Regions from separate parts of the Isoptericola sp. NPDC058082 genome, predicted to be linked through region 2. Evidence: riboswitches for the same ligand, from Rfam matches in the RefSeq annotation. Region 2 holds a riboswitch; the other holds the start of a gene.
The links. A riboswitch is a leader RNA that binds a small molecule or an ion and turns the genes downstream of it on or off. The one in region 2 is predicted to bind FMN.

Region 1: linked by a shared signal. The riboswitch ahead of pnuC (nicotinamide riboside transporter PnuC) and the one ahead of ribD (bifunctional diaminohydroxyphosphoribosylaminopyrimidine deaminase/5-amino-6-(5-phosphoribosylamino)uracil reductase RibD) in region 2 are both predicted to bind FMN.

The regions. Positions count from the first base shown of each region.
Region 1 is NZ_JBHVSQ010000006.1:160,564-164,107, forward strand. It holds gene ACFVS0_RS10855 (GPP34 family phosphoprotein) at 1-97, opposite strand, end outside; gene ACFVS0_RS10860 (hypothetical protein) at 136-822, shown strand; gene pnuC (nicotinamide riboside transporter PnuC) at 835-1,554, opposite strand; FMN riboswitch at 1,680-1,823, opposite strand; gene ACFVS0_RS10870 (hypothetical protein) at 1,925-2,485, opposite strand; gene ACFVS0_RS10875 (TetR family transcriptional regulator) at 2,575-3,393, opposite strand; gene ACFVS0_RS10880 (class I SAM-dependent methyltransferase) at 3,404-3,544, opposite strand, start outside.
Region 2 is NZ_JBHVSQ010000001.1:599,933-603,476, forward strand. It holds gene ACFVS0_RS02825 (bifunctional 3,4-dihydroxy-2-butanone-4-phosphate synthase/GTP cyclohydrolase II) at 1-419, opposite strand, end outside; gene ACFVS0_RS02830 (riboflavin synthase) at 416-1,057, opposite strand; gene ribD (bifunctional diaminohydroxyphosphoribosylaminopyrimidine deaminase/5-amino-6-(5-phosphoribosylamino)uracil reductase RibD) at 1,061-2,128, opposite strand; FMN riboswitch at 2,268-2,397, opposite strand; gene ACFVS0_RS02840 (hypothetical protein) at 2,517-3,544, opposite strand, start outside.

The DNA.
Region 1 (3,544 bases), on a different contig from region 2:
CCCCCGCGAGCCGGTAGTCGAGCTGGGTCCGCTCGAGCGTCGGGCGCCCGGTCGCGCCGTCGTACGCGAGCAGCAGCAGGTCCTCGGCGATGATCACCCGCCGATCCTGGCGGACGGACGGCCTATGGTCCAGGAGTGACCGACGACCTCGCCCGCGCGGACGCCCGCTGGGATGACGACCCGAGCGCGGGGGAGTGGATCTCGCCGCTGCTCGGGGAGTTCGGTCAGAGCCTCGGCCACGCCGTACCGCAGGCGTACGCGGCGTATGCCGTGGTGCCCCTGCCCCGGGACGACGAGGGCGACGTCGACCTGGACGCGGTCCGGGAACGCCTCGACGTGCTGCTCGACCTGCTCGACCCGTGGACCGGCGGGGCACCGCTGCACGGCACGCTCTGGGAGGGGTGGCCGTCCCTGTACGACCGGGGTGGCGGGGTGGGGTCGTCGGGGACCGCCGTCGGGCTCGCCTGGGACTCGGACGGGCCGGAGCCCACGGCCGAGGAGGTCGCCGAAGCGAGGCGCGAGGCGGAGGCGGACCTGCTCGCCCGGCTGGTCGCGCGGCCCTCCGCCGACCGGCTCCTGCTGCCCCACCGGGGTTACCACGTCTGGACGGGGGTACCCCGGTCGGTCAGCGCGCTCCTCGACCTCGTCGAGCTGCCCTCGCACGTCTGGCCCGAACACCGGGCGTGGTTCCTCGGGCTGCCGATCTACACCGCCGAGGTGGCGCTGGGCGGGCCCGCGGAGCTGGTGGCCACCGTCCTCGACGACGCGCGTCTCGGTGCCCGCGCCGCAGCGCCGGGCACCGAGCTCGACATCGACGACTGACGGGCGGCGCCGTCAGGGTGCGACGGCGGGCGTCGTCGTCCCCGTCTCGGCCTGCTCGCGCCGGTGCACGCGCCACCAGACGAAGAACCCGGTCAGGGTGAAGACGCCGTAGAACACGTACATCAGCGCCGTGGCGTAGTACCCGGCCGACCAGAGCAGGGGTACGCCCACGACGTCGACCGCGACCCACACCAGCCAGAACTCGACCCAGCCCTTGGCCATGCCGTACGTGGCGATGAGGGAGCCCATGAAGATCCACGCGTCCGACCACACGGGCTCGTACGAGCCGAGGGCGCGGAACAACGGGGTGAGCAGCAGGGTGCCGCCCACCATGACGACGACGATCCCGACGCGTTCTCGCCAGGAGGCCCAGTGCGGGTGCACCGCGGCACCTCCGTCGGCGGGGATCCTGCCGTCGGCGCGCACGTCCAGGGCGGCGCGCTCGGTCCGGCGCCACTGCACCCAGCCGTAGATCGAGACGATGAGGAACATCACCTGCCGGCCGGCCTGGCCGAGCATGTCCGCGCGGCTCGAGTCGCCGAACCACGAGCCCATGAAGACGGTGAACAGGACGAGGTTGCCGACGATGCCGACGGGCCACGCCCACACCTTGCGCCGCATGCCGCCGAGCGCGGAGGCGAGGCCGAAGCCGTTGCCGACGATCTCGCGCCACGACATGTGCTGGTCACCGATGGTCAGCGTGGCGTTGAAGAACGTGTCGATCACGTCCATCGTTCACTCTCCCGGTCCGAGGTGCGGCGTCCGGGGGTGAGGGTCGGCGCTCGCCGCGTCGGGCCCCGTGGGGCCGTCGTCGACGACACGACGCCCGGCGGCACCCACCCTGTCGGGCGCGTGCCGCACGTGCTTCCTCCCATCCGGACTTTGACCGTCGGCCCTGGAATCACACCAGGTCAGCCGGCCTCTCCCCGCGTCTGCGGGTGGAGGCCGGGTCGCGGGCTGTCACCGCCGGCTCGGAATTTCACCGACCCCGGAGCACGTACGTGCGTGTCTTTCCACCACCGGAGGTCCCGGCGGCGTCCTGCACAACTCAGGATGCCACAGCGGCATTCCCCGCCGTGGCCGTGGCGGTGGCCGCGGACCGTCAGCCGTCGAACGCGCAGCGCGGCTCCGTGGCGTCCGGGGCGCACATGGTGAGGGAGACGTGGTTCGTGAGCTCGCCCCGCCGTCCGTCCGCCACGAAATCGAGGGTGAGCTGTGCCGAGTACGCGGCGGGGGAGGTGCGGGTCACCTCGACGTGGACCTGGTCGGGAGGGTCCTCGTCGCAGACGGCCAGGACGTCGTGCGCGATCGCGCCGAGGCCGTTCTCGTCCAGCGTGCCCTCCGCACCACCCACGCCGTTCGACGGGTCGGCCGGCTGCCCGACCGTGAACCGCCGCACCTCCAGGCCGGAGCCGGGGTCCGGGACGACGGCGGTCACCGTGCCGGCGCTGCTGTCCCGCAGGCAGACCTCCGCGACCTTGATCGTGTGGACCTCGCCGTCGGCGACGTCGGAGACGCCGATCTCGGCGAGGATCCCGTCGTCGTCGCCCCCCGGGGTGCTCACCCGTGGGGTTCCCGAGCAGCCGCCGAGGGCCGTCGCCAGGAGGGTGGCGAGGAGGGCGCCGGCCGCCGCGGTGACGTGCCGTGGTGCTCGTGCCGCCATCGGTGCCCCCAGGGTCTCGTCGCCCCGGGTGCCGGGTGTCTGGAAGGTAGCGGTGCGGGGCGGTCCCGGCAAGAGGTGCCCGGGGCGGCTCAGGCCAGCGCGTCGCGGACGGCGCGCGCGACGTCGTCCGGCCCGGCCCCGGGCTCCAGCACCGTGACCACGACGCGCCGCCCGTCGCCGCCCGTCGCGACCGTCCGTGCCTCGCCCGGGCCGTCGACGGCGTCGGGGGCGGCGTCGACCGCCGGCGCGTCGGCCGCCGGCTCGCCGTCGCCGTGCGGGAACGGGGCGCCGGCGGCGCGTCGGAGGTCGGCGAACGCCTCCTCCAGCTCGGGACGCAGGTCGAGGTGGGGGTTGCGCAGCCAGCGGCGCAGGATCGCGTTGTGCACCGCGACGACGGACGCCGCGAACGCGATCGACATCGTGGTGGTGGACCGGTCCGGCGGCAGCGTGTCGCGCAGGTAGGCGGTGAAGGCGCGCTCGTAGCGGTGCGTCGTGACCAGCTCGCGGTCGCGCAGCGCCGGCACCTGCTGCAGCAGCTGGTGCCGGGCGATCGACGTCTCGCGCTGGCCGACGTGGTGGTCGAAGACGAGCCGGGCGGCCCGGCAGACCTCGAGGTACGGGTCGGTGGTCGGGTCCCACGCCCGCTCGGGCGCGCGGCCGGACTCCTCGCTCGCCCTCGCCTCCGGGCGGGTCTCCGCGAGCATGACCACGACCTCCTCCAGGAGCAGCTCGTGGTCGGCGAAGACCACGTCCTCCTTGGAACGGAAGCGGCGGAAGAACGTCGCGCGGCTGACGCGGGCGGCGTCGGCGATCTCCTCGACGGTGGTCTGCTCGTAGCCCTGCCGGGAGAAGAGGTCGATCGCGGCGTCGACGGCCTGGGCGTGGGTGTGCGTCCGGACGGCGGTCATGCCAGGGAGATTACTCCGGGGACCCGTTCCCACCCGACGACGTCCGCCCGTCCTGCCCGTCCAGCAGCAGCCGGTAGAACCGGAAGAAGCCGAAGTCGTCGACGGGCAGCACCTCGACGCCGGCGAAGCCCGCCTCGAGCGCGTACCGGCG
Region 2 (3,544 bases):
TCCAGGACGCCGCCGGGACGGGCCCGGAGCGGCAGCACGTGCCCGGGCCTCGTGAGGTCCGCGGGCCCGGTCGCCGGGTCGGCGAGCAGGCGCGCGGTGCGGGCCCGGTCGGCGCCGGAGATGCCGGTCGAGACGCCCGTGGCGGCGTCGACCGTCACCGTGTAGGCCGTGCGGTAGGCGTCCTGGTTCGCCTCGACCATGAGCGGCAGGCCGAGCCGGTCGAGCTGCGCGCCCGCCACGCCCACGCACACGAGGCCGCTGGTGTGCCGCACCAGGAACCCCATGAGCTCGGGCGTCGCGGCGTCCGCGGCCAGGATGAGGTCGCCCTCGTTCTCGCGGTCGGCGTCGTCCGCGACGACGACGGGGCGCCCGGCCGCGACGTCCGCGATCGCCCGCTCGACCCGCCCGACGGCGCTCACCGCGCCGCTCCCGCCGCAGCCGCGAGGCCGTGCGCGGTGCCGGACGCCAGGTGCCGCTCGACGTACTTGCTCAGCACGTCGACCTCGAGGTTGACCGGCTCCCCCACGGCGCGGGCGCCGAGCGTCGTGCGCGCCCGCGTCTCGGGGATGAGGCTCACGGTGAACGCGTCGTCCCGCGCGTCCACCACGGTGAGGCTCACGCCGTCGACGGCGATCGAGCCCTGCGCCACGACGTACCGCGCCAGCTCCGGGGGCAGCGCGATCTCGACGACCTCCCACTGCGTGCCCGGCGTGCGCGCGAGCACCGTGCCGACGCCGTCGACGTGCCCCTGCACGACGTGTCCGCCGAACCGCCCGTCGGCCGCGAGCGCCCGCTCGAGGTTGACCGGGTCGCCGGCACGCCGCCCGCCGAGGCTCGTGCGGGCCAGGGTCTCCGCCATGAGGTCGGCCGTCCAGGTGGCACGACCGTCGTGCTCCCCCGTCTCCGCGACGGTCAGGCAGCAGCCGTCGACGGCGATCGAGTCGCCGAGCCGGACGCCGTCGAGCACCCTCTCGGCCGCGACGGTGAGACGGGCGCCGTCCGCGTGCTCGCGCACGGCGACGACGGTGCCGAGCTCCTCCACGATTCCGGTGAACATGGCTCAGTGCTCCTTCCGCGGCCGCAGGGCCAGCCGCACGGTGGGGATGTCGGTGGGGTCGTCCGGGTCCCGGGGCAGGACGGCGACGTCGAGGAGGTCGAGGCGCGCGGCGTCCGCGATGGTCCCGATGCCGAGGTCGGCGACGGCGGAGGCGCCGACGCCGAGCAGCACGGGGGCGACGTAGGCGACGACGTCGTCGATGAGACCGGCGCGCCAGAAGGCGGCGGCGAGGGCGGGACCGCCCTCGAGCAGCACGTGCCGGTGCTCGCGGTACCAGAGCAGGTCCAGCACCTCGTGCGGGTCGTGGGTGCGCAGGTGCATCACCGCCTCCCCGGCGGCCGCGGCCCGCGCGAGCCGGGACGACGCGGGCAGGTCCCTCAGCCCGACGACGACCCGGTCCGGCTGCTGCCCCGTCAGCGGGACGTGCCGCACGGTGAGGTCGGGGTCGTCGGTGAGCGCGGTGCCGGTGCCGACGACGACGGCGTCGACCCCGGCCCGCAGCCGGTGCACGTCGTGCCGCGCGGCCCGCCCGGTGATCCAGCGCGAGGTGCCGTCGGCGGCCGCGGAACGTCCGTCGAGCGTGCTCGCGACCTTCCAGGTGACCACGGGACGGCCGAGTTCCAGCGCGCGCGTCCAGGTGGCGTTGAGGGCGCGGGCCTCGTCCGCCAGGACGCCGCCGACCACCTCCACGCCTGCGGCACGCAGGCGCGCGGCACCCCCCGACGCCGCCGGGTTGGGGTCGTGCTGGGCGTGCACGACCCGCGCGACCCCCGCCTCCAGGAGCGCGTCCACGCACGGCCCGGTGCGCCCGTGGTGGTTGCAGGGCTCGAGCGTGACGACGGCGGTGGCCCCGCGCGCGGCGCCCGGGCCGCGGGACTCGGTCGCGCGGCGCAGCGCCTCGACCTCGGCGTGGGGCGTGCCCGCGCCACGGTGGAGACCCTCCGCGATCGTCGCGCCGTCGGCGTCGAGGAGCACGCACCCGACGCGCGGGTTGGGTCCTCGGGCCGGCACCTGCCCGGCCAGCTCCAGCGCGCGCTGCATCGCGGCGCGCTCCGCCGTCGTGGCACTCATGCGTCCTGCCCCTGTCGTCCGGTCGCGGACCCCGGGGCAGGAAGGCGGGGTCGGGACGTGCTCGCACCTCCGGTCCCGGACGTCGTCACGACGGACGGCGCCGGCCACGAGGGCCGGGGACGGACCGGACGGGGAGCCGTCGCGTGCGCTTCCCATCCGGACTTTGACCGTCGGTCCAGGAGTTCCACCTGGTCAACCGGTCACAGGCTGTGACCGGGTCGCGGACTTTCACCGCCGGCTCGGAATTTCACCGACCCCAGAGCACGCGAGCTTTTCGCTCGTCACCGCCGACCGTGCCACGCTCCGCGACCACCTGGCAAGCCCGAGTGGCGGACGTCTCACGGGCCGGCCGTCGCTCCGTCGGTCCCGTGCGTCCGCGCGACGGCGCTCAGCGCGCCCGCGGCTTGACGGAGCGTCGCTCGTCGTCCCGCCCCAGGGCGACCCCGAGGGCGACGAGCACGACGAGGTCGACCGCCAGCCCCGCCACGGCCACCCACTGCACCGCGCGGAACGCGAGGAGCTGGGTGACCAGCAGGCTGACGAGGACGCCCCGGCGCACCCACACCGCGCCCGCACGATGGTCGCGCGGGCCGACGACGAGCGCCCGCACGACGCACGCCACCGTCACGGCGACGGCCGCGAGGATGCCGACGCCGACCCAGGTCGGGACCGCGACGCCGCCGAGCAGCACCCGCAGCGCCACCACGACCGACCCCGCGCTGGTGCCGAGTACCGCCACCGTCACGACCGCGGCCGCCCAGCGGTGCTCCATCGCGTCGGCGAACCACGCCGACACCCGGACGACCAGCGCCCGCACGGGGTCCGGCACGGCGACCGCGTCCGCGGGCACGGCCTCGACGAGCGCGGCCACCTCGTCGGCGGCGGGCTCGCCGCGGCCCCGCTCCACCAGCGCCCGCGCCTCCTCGCGCTCCGCGTCGGTGAAGCCGCCCGCCACCCCGGCCACGGCACGGTCGGTCGCCACCGCGAGGTACTCGGCCGGGTGGTGCGACCGCCTCCCGTGCAGGGCCTCCACGAGCAGCACGAGCACGACGACGACCGCGTAGATGAGCGCCGCCGTCGGCTCGTAGAAGTAGTCGTTGTCCGAGGTGACGAACTTGCCGATCTCGTCGACGAACAGCCCGAAGCCGACGCCGCCCAGCACCGCGCCGAGCGACCGTGGCGCCGGCCCCACCCAGGAGAGCAGCACCACCACCGCGAGCGCCAGGCCGAGACCGCCCCAGAGCACGTGCGCCACGTGCAGACCGCCGCCGCCCACCTGCGGGTAGCCGGACGCGGCGAGGAGGAACCGGGTCACGAGCACCGTCGCCACCGCGACCACCAGGAACGTCACCAGGTGGCGCACCGCGGACGTGTCGCGCGCCACGCCCAGGCGCAGCAGGCGACCCCGGCGGGCCA